4 regions of the Paenibacillus sp. cl130 genome follow, and region 4 is predicted to be linked to each of the others. Evidence: predicted binding sites of a transcription regulator. Region 4 holds the regulator's gene; each other region holds the start of a gene.
What was found. Region 4 encodes Rex, which represses fermentation and respiration genes when NADH is low (regulators of the CRP and FNR family bind a similar motif). Its sites were predicted from a motif close to TTGTGAAATATTTCACAA; they were not measured.
Positions count from the first base shown of each region.

Region 1: a site for Rex is predicted at 1,917-1,934, ahead of BM358_RS22070 (phosphoketolase family protein). Genes of this name have one in related genera too.
Region 2: a site for Rex is predicted at 2,561-2,578, ahead of BM358_RS20665 (cytochrome ubiquinol oxidase subunit I). Genes of this name have one in related genera too.
Region 3: a site for Rex is predicted at 1,945-1,962, ahead of adhE (bifunctional acetaldehyde-CoA/alcohol dehydrogenase). Genes of this name have one in related genera too.

Region 1 is NZ_FOYG01000009.1:177,608-182,582, reverse strand. It holds gene BM358_RS22080 (glycosyltransferase family 2 protein) at 1-683, opposite strand, end outside; gene BM358_RS22075 (GntR family transcriptional regulator) at 1,036-1,758, shown strand; gene BM358_RS22070 (phosphoketolase family protein) at 2,053-4,437, shown strand; gene BM358_RS22065 (aldo/keto reductase) at 4,713-4,975, shown strand, end outside.
Region 2 is NZ_FOYG01000008.1:107,374-112,348, reverse strand. It holds gene BM358_RS20675 (sensor histidine kinase) at 1-591, shown strand, start outside; gene BM358_RS20670 (response regulator transcription factor) at 584-2,242, shown strand; gene BM358_RS20665 (cytochrome ubiquinol oxidase subunit I) at 2,649-4,055, shown strand; gene cydB (cytochrome d ubiquinol oxidase subunit II) at 4,042-4,975, shown strand, end outside.
Region 3 is NZ_FOYG01000002.1:296,719-301,693, reverse strand. It holds gene BM358_RS07800 (DODA-type extradiol aromatic ring-opening family dioxygenase) at 156-923, shown strand; gene BM358_RS07795 (Crp/Fnr family transcriptional regulator) at 1,063-1,779, opposite strand; gene adhE (bifunctional acetaldehyde-CoA/alcohol dehydrogenase) at 2,038-4,650, shown strand.
Region 4 is NZ_FOYG01000002.1:135,959-140,933, forward strand. It holds gene BM358_RS06945 (AAA family ATPase) at 1-171, opposite strand, end outside; gene BM358_RS06950 (hypothetical protein) at 164-697, opposite strand; gene BM358_RS06955 (cell wall elongation regulator TseB-like domain-containing protein) at 1,144-1,668, opposite strand; gene BM358_RS06960 (amidohydrolase) at 1,706-3,007, opposite strand; gene BM358_RS06965 (redox-sensing transcriptional repressor Rex) at 2,994-3,647, opposite strand; gene dinG (ATP-dependent DNA helicase DinG) at 3,692-4,975, opposite strand, start outside.

The sequences.
Region 1 (4,975 bases), on a different contig from region 4:
CGTTCATTAAAACCTCCAATACGAATCAAGTGACTGCGTCTGATGGCTACACAACGAGTAACCAGCAGCATCCAGGGGGCGACATCCGTTGTGGCAAATTGTTTCTGCGTATTGGGGGGGACTCTTGTGGGACTAACTACTTTAGACAGTGCACCCGTTTGGTGAAGGATATCTTCAGGGGTTATGATTGGAGTAATTTCGTTCGCTGCTTCATAGTCAGCATTCCATAAGTTGGACTGCGTAAGTATGTTGCGACATTGTTCTTTTTCTTCAGGAGAAAAGTCAGGGTAATAATGGGTAAAAGCATCGTCCCATGAGTGAGGAATGCCTGAGAGCACAGACTTGGGATATTTACGGTGATAACGGCTCACGATCCTAATGAATTCCGGTAATACTACAAAGTCAGCGTCGCAGAAGATGATGTATAGCCCTTTTGCACGGCGCAGTCCCAAATTTCGAACGGCAGATCGACCGCGTTGTTCCTGATGTGACACATAGATAAGAGGATAGGATGCTTTGAAGCCTTCGACCATTTCTTTCGTTCCGTCTGTAGAACCGTCATCAGCTACAATGACTTCGAATAGTTGCTTTGGATAGGTTTGTGTCTCAAATGAAGCGAGTGTGAGCAACAATTGCTGGGCTCGATTATAGGTTGGAATGATGACGCTGTAGCGGATAGCCAATATGATCTCCCCCCCACCATTCTTATTAGAAAACGTTTGAACAAGATGAATAATAACAATGTATTCAAGGATTTTAGCCTGGTCTAGTCAAACATCCCTCAAGGTTCGAAACAGGCTTGGTCTTATTACTGATGCTAAGGTGGGGGTTCTGTATTTTCTGCTGTTTTGCAGGTACGTTCAGTGGTGTTATATATGTGTAATCATGGTATTATGCATAGAGATGTAAAGTAAAAGCGACGGCGCTTCCTATCCGCTGAAAGCCCGCTCAGCAAACAGAAACAAACATGAGATGAAATGGGCAAGTTATGGTAAACTATATAGAGTTATAGAAGACCTGAAAGAGGAGTACTTTATGACACAATTTGTCTATAAGCAAATTATTGACGATCTCAAGATGAAAATTTTTGCGGGAAAGTTTGCGGATATGAGATTGCCAGATGAACGTAGTCTTAGTGAGACTTACCAGGTTAGTCGTAGTTCAATTAAACGTGCTCTGACTAAAATGGAGAATGTCGGAATTATTTTCAAAAAACAAGGTTCCGGGACATTTATTAATCCATTATACATAAGAAATGAATCTATCTTTAACTACGAAGGCTCTAATCTAGGGGTCACTGATAATTTTCAAATGCATGGTAAAAAGCCTAAGATCAAAGTATTGAGTTTTGAGGTCATTCCGCCAACAGAAGAATTACAGCGCGATTTGTTCTTGGAGACTCATGATTTTGTTTACAAAATTGTCCGCTTACGTCTGTTTGATGATGATCCATTTATGATTGAAACGGGCTATATCCCCATTAAAATTGTCCAGAATTTAAATCAGACAATTATTGAGGGGTCCATTTTTAATTATTTGGAAGACTCCCGGAACTTGGCCGTCACCAAATCTTTTTTATCCATTTTTGCAGAACCGTCTCAAGAGAATGATCAAAAGCTGCTACATTTAAATGAAAATGAGCCTGTAGGTATTATGGAAGGTGTGTTCTTTTTAGATAACGGTACGCCATTTGAGTTTTCTCATATGCGATTTCATTACAAATATTTGAAATTTAATACTTTTGTATCGGTTCACTAATGATAAGACTGGAGAATTCTCCGGTCTTTTTTTTATGGTTTTGAAAAAAGGATTGAAGCCTGCAATTACCTCGTTTATTACAAATTTTATTGGTTTATACTTCTATATATTTTAATGTAAGAGCTTTTTTACTGTCTTTTTAATTTATATTTCATAGTATGTTCAAAATTTCACAAAATTGGACCGTATCACTTGTGAAAAAGGTTGAATTAAATTGGCATAGCGTTATGATGGACATGTAGATGAAATTTCCGGAAATAAATTACAAACAAAACTACTTAGGGAGTGGACACAATGTCATTATCACCCGTGTTAGCAGATTATTCATCTAAAACATATTTGGAAAAACTTGATGCATATTGGCGTGCAACGAACTACATTTCGGTAGGTCAGCTTTATTTAAAAGATAATCCTTTGTTGAGAGAGCCTTTAAAAGATTCAGATGTGAAAGTTAAGCCTATTGGACACTGGGGCACAATTCCGGGTCAAAACTTTATTTATGCACATCTAAATCGTGTTATTAATAAATATGATTTGAGCATGCTTTACATTGAAGGTCCTGGTCACGGCGGCCAGGTTATGGTTTCAAATTCTTATCTGGATGGAAGTTACACTGAAATCTATCCGCAAATTACGCAAGATATCCCAGGTATGAAGAAATTGTTCAAACAATTCTCTTTCCCTGGCGGTATTGCTTCACATGCTGCTCCTGAAACACCTGGATCTATCCATGAAGGTGGAGAATTAGGTTACTCCCTTTCTCATGGTGTAGGTGCCATTCTGGATAATCCTGATCTGATTTCGGCTGTTGTTATTGGTGATGGCGAAGCTGAAACGGGCCCATTAGCCGCTTCGTGGTTCTCTAACAGATTTATCAACCCCATCACGGATGGTGCAGTGCTGCCAATCTTGCACTTGAATGGCTTTAAGATTAGTAACCCAACGATTATGTCTCGTCAATCGAAAGAAGAATTGACCTCATACTTTAAAGGTTTGGGTTGGGAGCCGTTCTTTGTTGAAGGTGAAAATCCGGATCACATGCATCCAGAAATGGCGAAAGTATTGGATACAGCCATCGAGAAGATTGAAGCTATTCAGAAGAATGCGCGTGAAAATAATGACCTTACTCGTCCGGCGTGGCCGATGATTGTATTCCGTTCACCTAAAGGCTGGACAGGTCCGAAGGAATGGGACAACGTGCCGAATGAAAATTCATTCCGTGCCCATCAGGTTCCAATTCCGGTTGATCAAAAAAATATGCAACACGCACCTGCTTTGTTAGAATGGCTGAATAGCTATAGACCAGAGGAATTGTTCGACGAAAACGGTCGTTTAAACTCTGAGCTTGCTGAAATCCTGCCTACAGGCGATAAACGTATGGGAATGAACCCTGCTGCGAATGCGGGTAACCTCATTAAAGACTTGAAATTACCGGATTTCCGTAACTATGCGCTGGATAATTCCGTACCTGGTAAAGTGATTGCGCAAGATATGTCGGTTTTAGGGAAATACGTTAAAGATGTGGTTCTTTTAAATGAAGAAAATCGTAATTTCAGAATCTTCGGACCGGATGAAACGATGTCTAACCGCTTGGCTCCTGTTTTTGAAGTAACCAAACGCCAATGGATGGACCAAATTATTGAACCTAATGATGAATTCTTATCATCCTATGGCCGCGTAATTGATTCTCAATTATCCGAACACCAAGCTGAAGGATTGCTGGAAGGTTATGTATTAACAGGTCGTCATGGTTTCTTTGCAAGTTACGAAGCCTTCCTGCGTGTGGTTGACTCGATGATCACCCAACACTTTAAGTGGCTGCGTAAAGCAACGGATCAAGGATGGCGTGCAGATATCCCATCATTGAATGTCGTAGCAACCTCAACAGTGTTCCAACAGGATCATAATGGGTATACACACCAAGATCCAGGTTTGTTAGGTCATTTGGCTGATAAAAAACCAGAATTTATTCGGGAGTATCTGCCAGCGGATGCCAATTCATTGTTGGCTGTTTTCGACACCATTTTAAATGACCGTCAAAAGATCAATTTGATTGTTTCGTCTAAACACCCACGTCCACAATGGTTTAGTGCTGATGAAGCGAAAGAATTGGTGGACAAAGGGTTGAAGATTATTGATTGGGCAAGTACAGATCAAGGTGGGGAACCTGACCTTGTCATTGCTTCTGCTGGTACAGAGCCAACTATTGAAAGTTTAGCTGCGATTTCCATTTTGCATGAAAAACTGCCTGACTTGAAGATTCGGTACATCAACGTGGTAGATTTGCTGAAACTGAGAAGTCAAAAACTAGACCCGCGTGGATTATCCGACGCCGAGTTTGATCATTTTTTCACAAAAGACAAGCCAGTTGTTTTCGCTTTCCATGGTTACGAAGGTCTGATCAAAGATCTGTTCTTTGATCGTCACAACCATAACTTGCATGTACATGGTTACCGTGAGAATGGCGATATTACGACACCATTTGATATGCGCGTATTGAATCAGATGGATCGCTTCGATCTAGTGAAGGAAGCTGTTCTAAGCTTACCTGACGCTGAGAAGTACACCAACATTGTGGATGAAATGGATGCTACGGTTAAGAAACATCATCAATTCATTCGCGAAGAGGGTATTGATTTACCAGACGTAGAGAACTGGGTATGGAAAGGCTTGAAATAAAAACACAGACACTTCAACTTTGTGTTGGACAACCAAGCCATCAAGCATGAAGTGGAATATATGATTTGGTAGTGGTACAAGTGCCTGACCCCTTGACTTCAAGTATGATTTCAATGGGGATCAGGCGCTTTTTGATTTAGCACACAGAGAACTTGGTAGAGAATTTACAAGCTAGTGGGTATATACATATATAGGGAACGAAATGAATTTCTATATTTTGCCTGAGGATTAAAGAGGTGTTATGGTATATGAGAATAGTAAAGGAGGCTGTTAATATGAACCATCAAATTCCGGAGAAGGTATTGAATGATGGCACTAAAGTGCCCGTCATTGGATTTGGGACTGTTGGATTTAAGGGTGCAGATGGAGTACAGGCGATTACCGGCGCAGTTGATGCAGGTTACCGTCTGATCGACACAGCGTTCAACTATGAAAATGAGGGGGCTGTCGGGAAAGCGGTCCGGCAGAGCTCTGTGCCCAGAGAAGAATTGTTGATTTGCTCCAAACTACCGGGTCGCCGACATGCTTACCAAGAAGC
Region 2 (4,975 bases), on a different contig from region 4:
TTTCTGTTTAATGCGTTAGAATCCATTCGAATGAAAGCACATCTGAATGGGGAAGCGGAAATTGCAACGACGGTGCGTTTGCTTGGCAGGCTGATGCGCCGGAATCTGGAGATTGGCAGTGGTAAAACGACGGTACTACAGGAGCTGGATATGGTGCGGTCCTATTTGCAAATTCAGCAGTTCAGATTTGGAAATCGTTTGATCTATGAAGTGAATTTGGAAGAAAGCGCGACGGACCTGTCGATTCCTCCCTTAATCATACAACCGCTGGTGGAAAATGCAGTCATTCATGGCCTGGAAAATAAGGAAGAGCCAGTTACCGTGAAGGTAGATATTGCAATAGAACGAAGAGAGCTGAAAATTAAAGTAGAAGATGATGGGATTGGCATGGAAGCTGGGCAACTGACCCGTCTGCTAGCTCGGATCAGGGGGACGGAAGAGCCGGAAGGAAGCAGTATTGGCCTGCGTAATGTACATCAACGTCTAACATTGATGTACGGCGAACGTTATGGACTGCATATTGAAAGCGCATTACAAGAAGGAACAACCGTATACTTTTCCATACCAAGGGGGGAAGAGTCGAATGTATAAAGCAATGATTGTAGATGATGAGCCTGCGATTCGTGAAGGATTGTCCTCCATTATTGACTGGGGGAATTGTGGCTTCCGTATTGTCGATACGGCAGGGAACGGACGCGAGGCTCTGGATAAGTTCGGAGAGCATCGACCGGAGCTGGTCATTGTAGATATTCGTATGCCCGGGATGAGTGGGCTGGAGGTCATACGAAGCATACGTGAAAAGAACGGAGAGCCGTTTCACTTTCTCATATTAAGCGGATATGCAGACTTTGATTATGCACGGCAAGCCATGGGCTTCGGGGTGGATGGCTACCTACTGAAGCCAGTTGATGAGGAAGAAATGACGACAGAGTTGAAACGGGTACGGCAAAACATTGAGGACGAGAAAGAAGATGGCAAATGGGGAAGTCCGCCTTCCCATGAGCGTAATTGGATCGAAGCACTATTGTTTCCGGTTCATCAAGAGCATGCTCGTAATGCTGTGGAAAGCAGCGATTCTCTTCACAGAGCATCCAAGCAAGCTGAACATCAAAGCGGTAACGGAAAACATGGACAACAGCCCGCGTTACCAGCGTTGGACTGGAGTAGCTATCAGGTTATTCTGCTGGATTTACGTATACCTGACTGGGATCGGCAAGCCCGGCAGTCGGCAGCAAAGCAGCGGCTAACAGAATTGTGCCATGAGCAGGGCAGAGGTATCGTGTTTGAGGCTGGAATATATATGGGTCTTTTGCTTCCCGCCACGTTAAAAACGGAGAAAGATGCTGTTCAGTTACTGGCTGCTTGGCGACAGGAGCTAAAGCTGTGGGCTACGGAAATTTATGTGGCTGCTGGTGATCCTGTAGCTATTCTTAACGACATTCCCAGATCTTTTGAGCAGGCACTACGATTATTGGAGCGTACGTTTTTGTTCCGGGCAGAAAGAGTCATGCTTTCCGGAGACCTACACGAATTGGAGACAGTCGAGACTGAAAGGAGTGGAGCGTCTGATAGTGCAACAGATGATCCCCTACGTTATGCGGAAAAGCTGTACTATGCGCTAGATATGGCTAATAGTGAAGCTGCAACCCGTGTCATTAAGGATATGGAAGGCCAATTTCCACGGATTTATCGCACAGAATCTGCAATCAAGGCGGCGTTCGCCCAAACATTCACACTGGCGTTGAACAAGTATGCAGCTGGACAGGATCACAGCCGAACCGTGCTGGAGGAGCACTCCAGCTTTATAACCGATGTATATGCTTATTCCACATTGGGCGAGCTGGTGGATCACTCGCTGGAGCATGTGTTGCAATGGATTGGTCAGACTGAATCTGGTGGCAAGGGCATCATCATGAAACAAATGATTGACTTTATACATAGTCATTATGATGAAAATTTGCGACTGGAGTTACTGGCAGATATGTTCAATTACAATAGTGGCTATTTGGGCAAACTGTTCAAAAGTCATACTGGCGAGGCCTTTAATGCCTACCTGGATAAGGTGAGGATTGAGCGAGCAAGAGAATTGCTTGCTCAAGGAATTAAGGTGCACCAGGTGGCGGAACGCGTAGGATATGCGAATGCAGATTATTTTCATAGTAAATTTAAAAAGTATGTTGGAATGTCACCTTCCTCCTACCGTAATCGGGTTCAAAAGAACGGAGGAACAGATGGCTGTTGATAGAATCCCTAGGTTCAACGCTATGAAGTCTCTCTTACAGATGTCGGAGGTACGACCTCCGAACGAAGAGAGGCTCTTTTTTTATGGCGGATAAATGGATAGATCAATCGAAAATGTCACATTTATTATGTAGTTTAGGCCGTTTTCATCAAATCGCCATCGTTATGACACAGATTTGACACGATGTTCACATTTTCGATTCTATTTCATTTAAATTTATTCTATATAATGGGGATAATCTGAAGCCGGATCATGACAACCATGGTGAAGGTAGTTGAGTGAGTCATTTTCTAAAAAGTGACCGCTGCATATGTAAGAATGTGAATACTATCACAAATGTAGAAGACTTCAGATTACAGACACTATAAATCAATGTTAAGAGAAGTGCAGGGGGAGGAGCAACATCATGGACGTATTGGATTTGGCACGGTTGCAGTTTGCAACTACAACGATTCTTCACTTTGTTTATGTGCCGATCTCCATTGGATTGTCGTTATTGGTGGCAATTATGGAGACTATGTATGTTATCAAAAAAAATGACTTGTACAAAAAAATGGCTCAATTCTGGGGAACGTTTCTGCTGATTAACTTTGCATTGGGCGTAGTCACCGGGATTTTGCAAGAATTCCAGTTCGGGATGAATTGGTCGGACTTTTCCCGTTTTGTCGGTGATGTATTCGGTACGCCGCTGGCGATTGAAGCGCTGCTTGCATTTTTCCTGGAATCGACCTTTATCGGATTATGGGTATTCGGTTGGGAAAGATTGTCCAAAACGGTCCATTTAATCTGTATGTGGCTGGTATCTATCGGTACGATGTTATCGGCGTTGTGGATTCTAGCTGCTAATTCATTCATGCAGCGTCCAGTAGGATATGAGATTCAAAATGGACGTGCAGAAATGAAAGATTTTGCTGCTCTGTTAACGAATGAACAACTGTTATGGGAATTTCCGCATACGTTGTTTGCTGCTTTTGCAACGGGGGCATTTCTTATCGCGGGTATCAGTGCATGGAAGTTGATGCACAAAAAGAATATGGACTTTTTTAAACCTTCTTTCAAATTGAGCATTATTGTTGCCTTAATCAGTGCCATTGCTATTCCTTTGTTTGGTCATGGTCAGGCTCAATATTTAGTGAAAACACAACCGATGAAGATGGCTGCCAGTGAGGGCTTATGGGAGAACAGCGGTGACCCCGCTCCTTGGACAGTTATCGCGGGTATAGATCCTGAAAAGAAGGAAAATACCTTTGAAATTAAAGTTCCTTTTGCTCTGAGTTTTCTATCTTATAGTAAATTTTCCGGCTCTGTGCCTGGTATGAATGAGCTTCAAGCAGAATATGAAAAAACCTATGGTCCGGGCGATTATATCCCGCCAGTACGTACCACGTTCTGGAGCTTCCGTATTATGATTGCGGCGGGATGTGGCATGATTGCACTCGCTTTATACGGTACTTACCTGACGTTCCGTAAAAAGCTGGAAGGTTCACATCGCTGGTTCTTCCGTCTTATGATATGGGGGATATCCCTTCCATTCATTGGGAATACTGCTGGTTGGATCATGACCGAAATAGGTCGCCAACCGTGGACTGTATTTGGTTTGCTTCAAACAAAAGATTCTGTTTCGCCTACGGTTGTGGCAGGAGAAGTGCTGTTCTCGTTCATCTCATTTACCACATTGTATTTAATTTTAACAGGTGTGCTGGCATTTCTGTTTTACCGTACGGCTCGCAAAGGTCCAGATATCGAGCCACATCAGCAAACGGTAATTCATGATCCATTTGCCCAAGGGGGTGACAATAATGACGCTAAATGATTTATGGTTCTTATTGATCGCAGTGTTGTTTACCGGTTTCTTTTTTCTGGAGGGCTTTGATTTTGGCGTGGGGATGGCCACGGGATTGGTACCGCGCAATGACCAACAAAAACGTTTGATGATCAATACGATTGGTCCATTTTGGGATGCCAACGAAGTGTGGCTGATTACAGCAGCAGGTGCGATGTTTGCCGCTTTCCCGCATTTTTATGCAACTATGTTCAGCGGATATTATCTGGTATTTGTCTTTATTTTGCTAGGTTTGATCTTGCGTGGAGTTTCTTTTGAGTTCCGCGGCAAGGCTGAAGGGAAATGGTGGACAGGAACGTGGGATGCCTGCATTCTGATTGGTAGCTTTCTACCGCCGATGCTGTTCGGTATGGCTTTTGCGGCTTTGGTGAAAGGTGTACCTATTCAGCAAAACATGGATTTGAAAGCTGGATTTTCCGATGTGTTCAATGGATACACCGTATGGATTGGACTGACAGTGGTCGGAATGTGCCTAATGCATGGGCTGACGTTCATTTCCCTGCGGACGATTGGAGAAGTACGGGATCGTGCTCGCGTGATTGCGTCCAAATTTCTTCCGGTATTGGGCATTTTACTCGCTGGCATGGTGGTATGGACTTATTTTGCAACGGATTTATTTGCACGTCGCGGTCCCTTTATGTATGCTGCGGTAGCAGTGGGAATTGTCGCCTATGTGCTGACGTGGTACTTCCTGAAGCAGAGCCGCGAAGGATGGGCCTTCGGGATGACAGGTGCATTGATTTTGCTGACCTTCGTTTCGTTATTCGTTGGTTTGTTCCCAAGATTTATGGTGAGCTCGATTAACAGTGCTTTTGATTTGACGATTTATAATGCAAGCTCCAGTCATTACACACTGAAAGCCATGACGATTGTTGCAGCAACGCTTTTAC
Region 3 (4,975 bases), 160 kb from region 4:
GACCTTATACCTATATCAATCTTTATTTATGGAATCTCTGATCTTTAAGTGTATGTTGAAATCTGTGTTGACATTACTTTGTTACTTATGTATTATTGCTTACATAAAGTTACTTAATGAATAAAATAAACTATTACTGATAAGGGGATCTTTATATGATGCCATCTTTATTTTTGGCCCACGGCTCACCGGTGCTTGCTATTGAACAGACGGACTATACTTCATTTTTAGAGCAACTAGGGAAAAGCATTCGCCCTAAAGCGGTTGTTATCTTTACTGCTCATTGGGAAGCGCAAACGTTGACGATCAGTTCGATGGATGACGTGTACGATACCATTTATGATTTTGGCGGTTTCCCACCGGAACTGTACATGGTGAAATATCCAGCACATGGTTCTGTGGAACTGGCCAATAAGCTGGAAAAATTATATGAACAAAAGGGCATTGACGTACAAACTGACCGGGTGAGGGGACTGGATCATGGATCCTGGACATTGTTGCATCGTATGTATCCTGAGGCAGACATTCCGGTAGTTCAGATCTCAGTAAATCCATATCTTTCGCCCAAAGCACAATATGCCATTGGTGAAGTGCTGCGTGGACTGGGAGAACAAGATATTCTGGTCATTGGCAGTGGAGTGACTGTTCATAATCTGCGTATCGTCAAATGGGGGGAAACGAAAACAGAACCTTGGGCTATAGATTTTGATGATTGGATTATTGAAAAAGTGCAAAGTAGAGATATAGAGGCTTTGGATCACTATGAAAGCGAAGCACCGTATGCTCGCCAGGCCGTACCAAGAGCAGAGCACTTTGTACCGTTGTTTATTGCAATGGGGAGTGGCAATCCTGCAAACAAAGCCAAGGTCATCCATAGAAGCTATGAGATGGGGAATTTAAGTTATCTATGCTTACAGTTTTAAAAAGTGTGTTGCCAGAAGAAGGACTATTGTTAAAATGCTTCGCAACTGCTTCTGTATAAGTAGAGGAGTGGAAATAAATTAGGGAGTGTTATAAGCTATAATGGCTTATAACACTCCCTTTTACGTAAAAAACGATTTATTATATGCGGCAAATCTCACGAGGGCACAATTCACAATGACATACGCCTTGCAGCATTTCCAAATCCTTGACAACAATCATGCCATTATCATATTCAACTGCATTTTTCTTACGTAGATCACTAAGCATCCGGTTTACGCTTTCCCGAGTCGCACCGATCATATTTGATAAGTCAGTATGAGTAATTTTTTTATGAATCAGGATATGTTCGCCGTGAGGCTCACCATAGGTATTGCATAGACGGATGAGTGTTGAACATAAAGCGCCAGGCTTGCCGTACATCATCAAATCGCGGAACTTAGTCTGAGTAATGCGATGATGCGAACCCATCCATTTCATAAAGTCAATCGCAAAATCACAATGCTGGCAAATAAGTAGCTCCAGATCTGTATGATCGATTACGCCAATATCACTGTCTTCCAGAACCTCAGCAGAAAAGGAATGCTTAGTACCGAAAAATGGATCGGCTTGACCAACAAGATCGCCGCTTTGATACATATATAGAATAAGTTCCTTACCCTCATCCGTTGTTTTGGTTACTTTCACGCGTCCGCGCTTAATATAAAACAGCTTATCCGCTGTATCTCCTTCCCAGAACAGATGCGAGCTTTCTGGCATAACTCGATCTTTCATCATCACTTGCAACCGGTTGAAGCTGGCCTCCGAGAAGCAACAGGTGTTGCCGCGGGCTTCCATTACATTTGTAGGGTTTCTCATCGTCCATTTCCCCTTTGTATCCTATGTTTTTTATCTGCAACTTGATCAATTCAAATTCATTATATACCTGCGCAATGCGTTTTTGGGGCAAGAAGAGGGGGTAAAAGTGGCAGAATTCCAAACTTTGTGATTTAATTCACTTCATAAAATAAAATTTTAAATAGATTGTGAAAAAAATCACAATATATCTTGAAAAGCTGTGTTACGATCAGTGCGTGAACAAGAGATAGTACACGAGATAACAGGAGGATGAGGGAAATGGCTGTTAAAAACGAGGTTATCCAAAAAGAGCAAAGCGCAGAGCAGTATATTCAAACGCTGATTGACCGGGGGAACCGGGCACAGCAAGCTTTCATGAGTATGAATCAGGAACAGATTGACGAAATCGTACAAGCTATGGCACTCGCAGGGATGGATAAACACATGTACCTGGCGAAGTTGGCTGTTGAAGAAACAGGACGCGGTGTGTACGAGGACAAAATCACCAAAAACATGTTTGCAACAGAATATGTCTATCATAGTATCAAAAATGAAAAAACCGTCGGTGTCATTGAAGACAATGATTTTGACAGTTTTCAAAAGATAGCAGAGCCAGTCGGCATTATCATGGGGATCACTCCAGTGACAAACCCGACTTCGACTACGATGTTCAAAGCGTTGATTGCCATTAAAACACGTAACCCAATCATTTTCGGTTTCCATCCATCTGCTCAATCGTGTAGTGCGGAAGCAGCCCGCGTCTTGCTCGAAGCAGCCGTCAAACATGGTGCTCCAGCTGATTGTATTCAATGGATTGAAGCTCCATCGATGGATAAGACAAATTCACTCATGAATCACCCGGATGTGGCTCTGATTCTGGCAACTGGTGGATCAGGCATGGTTAAGGCGGCATATAGCTGCGGTAAACCTGCTCTGGGTGTAGGCCCAGGTAACGTGCCTTGCTTTATTGAAAAAACAGCAGACATCAAGCAGGCCGTGAACGATCTTATCCTCTCTAAATCTTTTGACAACGGTATGATTTGTGCTTCCGAGCAAGCGGTTATTATCGAAGAGCCAATCTTCGAACAAGTGAAAAAATTGATGATCGCTAACGGCTGCTATTTTGTAAATAAAGAAGAAGCAGCTAAGCTCACTCAAGGAGCTATGAATGTCGAGAAATGTGCAGTGAACCCAGCAATCGTCGGGCAGTCTGCTGTGAAAATTGCTGAAATGAGTGGTATCACAGTACCAGCAGGAACTAAAATTTTGGTCGCTGAGATTGAAGGGGTAGGAACAAAATTCCCATTGTCTGCGGAGAAATTGAGTCCTGTATTGGCTTGCTATAAAGTAAAAAATGCGGAACAAGGTATTCAACGCGCTGCTGAAGTCGTGGAATTCGGGGGCATGGGCCACTCGTCCGCTATTCATTCGAACGATGAGGACGTTATCGCCCGCTTCGCAAACCGTCTGCAAACAGGACGTATCATTGTAAATGCACCTTCCACACATGGTGCGATTGGCGACATTTACAACACCAATCTTCCTTCGTTGACACTCGGTTGCGGTTCGTACGGTCGTAACTCGACTTCGTCGAACGTATCGGCAGTCAATTTGATTAATGTGAAAAGGGTGGCGAAACGGACGGTGAATATGCAATGGTTCAAAGTACCTTCCAAAATCTATTTTGAAAAAAATTCGACACAGTATCTTGCTAAAATGCCTGATATCACACGTGTAGCCATTATCACGGACCCTATGATGGTAAAACTGGGATATGTGGATCGTGTTATTCATTATCTGCATCAACGCCAAACACCGGTAGCTATCGAAGTGTTCTCTGAAGTAGAGCCAGATCCATCGACAGTTACGGTAGAACGTGGTACAGAAATGATGAGACGTTTCCAACCGGATTGCATCATCGCACTGGGCGGCGGTTCGCCAATGGATGCGGCTAAAGGCATGTGGATGTTCTATGAATATCCAGATACTGATTTCAATAACTTAAAACAAAAATTCATGGATATCCGTAAACGGATTTACAAGTACCCACGTCTGGGCCAAAAAGCACAATTTGTAGCTATCCCTACAACCTCGGGTACAGGTTCCGAAGTTACATCGTTTGCAGTAATTACGGACAAAAACCTGGGTAACACGAAGTACCCGCTGGCTGACTATGAGTTGACTCCTGATGTGGCAATTATTGACCCAGTGTTTGTATATTCGCTGCCTAAAACAGCTGTAGCGGACACAGGTATGGACGTTCTGACACATGCTATCGAGGCTTACGTGTCCGTAATGGCTAATGATTACACAGATGGTCTGGCAATTAAAGCCATTCAATTGGTATTCCAATACCTAGAACAATCGGCTCTGATCGGTGATAAGCTGGCTCGTGAAAAAATGCATAATGCTTCCACACTTGCTGGTATGGCGTTTGCTAATGCATTCTTGGGTATTAACCACAGTCTTGCACATAAATGGGGTGGACAATACCATACAGCGCATGGCCGCACGAATGCCATTTTGCTGCCGCACGTTATTCGCTATAATGCGAAAAAACCGACAAAATTTGCTTCGTTCCCTAAATATTCGCACTTTGTTGCGGATGAGCGTTATGCAGAAATCGCGCGCATACTGGGACTGCCTGCACGCACCACCGAAGAAGGGGTTAACAGCTTGATCGAAGCAATCCGTAAGATGAACAAAACACTCGGTATCGAGGAATCGTTCCAACAAATCGGTTTCGATGCGAAGGATTTCGAATCACGTGTAGACTATCTGGCTGACCGCGCATTTGAAGATCAATGTACAACTGCGAATCCGAAGTTGCCACTGGTTACGGAGTTGGCTGATGTCTATCGCAATGCCTTCTACGGACGTTTTGACCAATAATATAATAGGTACGAAGAGGCTTGTGAAAAAGCATTTTCTCGTTCAATACCGATGCAGGCTCTCTATATAGAGGGCCTGTTGGTTTGGGAAGGGAGGTGAACGGCAAGGCTAAGGATATAGGCGCGAAGCTAGGGAAAATAAAGTGATAAAAATCACTCATGTTGTGATTTTTATCACATACTACACTCTATCATTATTCTACAATAAGGGTGTAAGAAAGGTCCCGACACTGAGCGTAAGGCATCGGTGAACAGGCCGGGCTCAAGAAATAGCTTTATCGTGAAAAAAATCACAAGTCCGGAAGACCAAACAATTTGGAGGGATT
Region 4 (4,975 bases):
CTCTTGCCCAGCACCTACGGCCAAACCGCCACGCGCATGCATAAGCATTAACAAGCCGCTGAGCATCACGCCAGCAACCAGAAGAGGGATAATATTTACCCCAATAAAAACGAGAAATATAATGGTTACCGGCACAATGCCGATTAATATTTCCTTAATCCATCTAGGCATTAGGCCATACCCCCATTTGCTGAGATTGACGTGGCAAAACGATAAACTTGGTCGCTTTACCTTCGCTGAGTCGGATATAGACATTGTTCGAATCCATGTCGGTATCAGCTTTGATACCCGTCTTTTTCTTTTTCATCTGCTCAACTGTAGATGAAATTTGAGTATACTTTTTATTTTCCATCGCTTCGGCCACAGGAAACATAGCCTCAGACCACCATTGATTCAGTGCTGAATTGGAACGATCTGCGATATCCAACTTAATGGTGCGGCTGCCAATGATGGATTGTCCTTTTTGCTTAACCACATCGACCAATCTGGCCACATCCGCCTGCGGTTTGAGATCTAGTTTCAATACAACCTGATCCTGTTTAATATCTATTTGAGCGCTTGTCACGCCTGGATATTGAGATACCAGTTTTTCCAGAGGACTTTGCATTGTAACCTGACGGTAAATGAACCATCCCCCAAATAGCAGCAAAGCTGCCAAAACTGCCGCCACAACGATAGGAACTGCACGCAATTTCAAACAACATCCTCCTCTCAAAATGTAAAACCCAGAAGAAACGGGACGAATGTCAACAAACAACCAAATTGCATGATCTTATAGTGATCAGCAATTCTTTTTTCTATCATTTTTGTCTATCACTTATAAAATATAGTATATCATAACGTATATCTAATATCGAAGGCAATGTGTGGAGGAGTTGTGATGAGGCAAAATCTTTGGTTATGGTGGAGGCGAGACGCTGCGTGTAGGATTTGATCTTACGATCACTGTTGCCCGCCACAAAGATGAATTTGACCTAGGAGAGAAGATGGATAGGTAAAGATGCTTCACTGGCTTTCAGCCAGCTTTACGGCATAGCAAAACTAAAAGACGTAAATACGAATTTTTTCGTATTTACGTCTTTTTCTTGAGCTTTTAATCATTTACTAGTCATTCATTCCACATTTGCCAATCCTCACACCAGCTCAGTTATTGGGCAAAGTATATTTCACACCCGTCGCTACCCCATCTGAGAAACGATAAAAGGTGTAGTAATGATGACTTCCATCATCGTAAAACAACTGCCACACATATTCGCCATTGAACACACTCGGCTGAAGCCTTACAATTTTTGCACCTGGAAGCTGCTGCTGAATTATTGCCGTCATTTTTTGCTCATCGACTCCGTTCTTCAGCAACTCGGTGTGAACACCGCTATTATCTGCGGCAGGTACGTTAGGTTTTCCTTCCACTTTTTGAAAAGGAACCCACACCATTATATTTTCATTCTGTGCATTTTTCCCTTGAACCACCCAATATACCTGATCCCACACAGACTTCCATGTTTGAGTCGTGCTAACCAGACCACCTGATTGCTTGGCCTTAATGATAGCGGCATTTTCCTCAGCCACCTGGTCTTGAGTAACATAGGAATAATACCAGAAAATGCTGATCAGGATCAGTATCACGGCCAAAATGGCGACCGCTATCCACTTTTTCTTATTTTTCAAACCCGTGCTTCCTCTCTAAGGGGATGTGACACCTAAATTAGCGCGACAGCAGCCCTTCAAAGGCGGCTTGTGCCTCATGTTTGATACGTTCCTCGTCCATAGTCAGGCATTCGCCGTTTTTCACAACCTGGCGACCGTCTACCCACACATGAGCCACGTCCTTGGCGCTTGCAGAGTATACCGCATGGGAAATAAGATCTGTACGCGGCAAGAAATGTGCCTGATTCAGATCCAACGCGATAAAGTCAGCCTTGTTGCCCGCTGCCAACGCTCCTACTTCTTTTAAACCAATCGACTTTGCACCGTATTCTGTTGCAAGACGCAGCGCTTCACTTGCAGGAACTGCCGTAGGGTCACCGGATACACCCTTGTGAATAAGTGCCGCCAGACGCATTTCCTCGAACATATCCAGGTTATTATTGCTGGCAGGACCATCCGTTCCGAGAGAAACAGTAACCCCTGCACGCAGCAATTCAGGCACTCTGGCCACACCACTTGCCAGCTTCAAGTTGCTACCAGGATTATGCGAAACCGCTACACCACGTTCAGCCAGTAAAGCTATTTCTTCGTCGTTCAAATGAACGCCATGGGCAACAAGCGAAGGACGGGAGAAAAAGCCAAGCTTATCTAAGTGTGCAACTGGACGCAAACCGTAGTCGCGTACGTTTTGCTCCACTTCGGCGATCGTCTCAGACATGTGCGTATGCAGTGGCAAGTCCAGATCATGCGCAGCTTGTACGAATTTTTCAATAAACGCAGGTGGACATGTGTATGGCGCGTGCGGAGACATCATCGTTGTAATACGCCCGTCTGCTTTACCATGCCAGTTACGCGCAAAAGTCACGGCCTCAGCCAGCTTGATTCGCTGTTCTTCTTCCGAGCATAGTCCAATTGCTCCACGCATCAGACTTGCACGAATACCTGACTCTTCAGCTACACGAGCCACCTCATCCATATGATCGTACATATCCAGGAAGGTCGTTGTTCCACCTTTCAGCATTTCCAGCACAGACAAGGACGTACCCCAGTACACGTCCGTAGATGTAAACTTGGCTTCCATAGGCCACATTTTCTCCTGAAGCCATACTTGAAGTGCCAAGTCATCTCCATGCCCACGCAGCAGAGACATCGCCGCATGACCATGAGTATTAATCAGACCAGGTAAAAACAATAGCCCCTTACCATCGATCGCTTCCGTCTCTTCCTCACCCGCAGGCAAAGTTTCGCCAATATAAGTAATACGGCTATCCTCCACAATCATAAAACCATGGACTACCCCAGCTTCTGATCCATTTACGGCAAAAGAGCCGTTTTTAATCATCCATTTATTCACTGTCATATTGTGTTTCTTCCTTTCCGTCCTCCAAATAATAAGCGAGGCTAAGCAAATCAGTTGTAAAGTCTGTGGCATGAATCCGAATGTTGGCCGGTGCCTTGAGAGTAGTCGGTGCAAAGTTCAGAATCGCTCCAATTCCGCTCTCAATAAGCCTGTCAGCCACGTGCTGTGCTTCAAAATCAGGTACGGTAATAATCCCGATTCGAATGTTTTTTTCTCTCACAGTGGCTTCCAGTTCATCCATCGGTTGAACGACCAATGTATTGATCTTGGTCCCTACCTTATCTGGAAACGCATCAAATACTGCTACAATCTTCATATTGTCTTTTAAATAAGCGTTATAATTCGAAAGGGCTTGCCCCAGATTACCCGCACCGACCAATACGACATTAATTTGCTGGTCGATTTTCAGGATATGGCGTATTTTCTCAATTAAATAAGAAACATCATAACCGATACCCTTCCGACCAAAATCTCCAAAATAGGCGAGATCTTTACGGATTTGGGCCGGGTTCAAATCTAGCCTCTGTCCCAACTCTTGAGAAGAGACCGTAGCCACCTCCCGTTTGTGAAGTGCATTCAGATAACGTAAATATACGGGTAACCTCCGTACGACAGCCTCTGAAATTTTATCTGATTTCATACTTGCTCCCCCTAATTGTAACGAACATACTTAGTGTCCGTCCGTTATGCCTCTGTCTCCGGGGCGGATTGGAGCCATTCGGCGATGCGGGGCACCATTTGCTCCGATGGCATATGCTCCATTTTTGGTCCCGGTAACGAGTACAAAAAGTGCTTTCCGTAATAGGATTCGATCACACGCGTATCGTAAACGATAACGACCCCGTGGTCGCTCGCTGTACGTACTAACCGACCAAATCCCTGTTTGAAGCGAATGACCGCTTGTGGTACAGACAGCTTCATAAATGGATTCTTCTTCTGCTGCTGAAGCAGCTCGCTTTTTGCCTCCAGCAACGGGTGATTCGGCGGTTGAAACGGCAAGCGAACAATGGCCAGACAAGTCAGAGCCTTTCCTGGAATATCGACGCCTTCCCAGAAGCTGCTGGTTCCCAGCAATACAGAAGCTTTGGCTTCCTGAAAACGGCGGGTTAGCTTGCTGCGACTCCCACTGTCCACACCTTGTCCCAGCACAGTAATTTCGCTGGATGCTAAGGCCTCTTTGAGCGGCTCATACACTTGCCGGAGCATCCGATAGGAAGTAAACAGAACGAGCATTCTCCCCCGCGTCGCCTGAGCAGTCGCTCCTAGAGAGCTAACGAGCATATCTACAAAGTGTGCATCTCCTACACTGCCCTTCACGCTTGGGAAATCCCGTGGAATGACCAGCAACACCTGATCCCTGTAATTAAAGGGTGACGGGAGCTGCGAAGTCATCAGCCGCTCTTGATCTGCGGCCTCCTGCAAGCCGAGCTGATCGATCATGTACTGAAACGACTTATCTACCGATAAGGTAGCAGACGTCAGAATAATGCTTCTTTTTTTGTCAAAAAACATTTCTTTCAACTGGCGGCTCACATCGACGGGCACCGCATAAAATTGCAATGATTTACTACGGAATTGCCCACTCGCTTCGAGCCAGTATACGGTTGTTTCATCATCGAGTCGGATAAAAAAGCGCAAATTTTCTCGGATTCCCGCCAAATCCTTGAGCAGACCCGTGATATCTGTAATAAGGCTATCTGCCGCATAATCGTCATGTTCTTCCTTGACGTCCAGCATCAGCTTGTCGCCCTTGCGCAAAATTTCGCTCATCGTTACATATAGCTGATTTTCCAAAGCACCCGCCTGATCCCACTTTGCAGGCTTGGCCGAAGGTTTGAGACGGGAAGAAAACTGTCCTGTTTCACCCGGTGTCGCATCGCTTCGCTCTGGCAACATGCCAAACAGCTTGTCGCTTAGCAGGTCCCAAGTTTCCTTAACCTCTAACACGAGCGGATACATCTGGTCGAT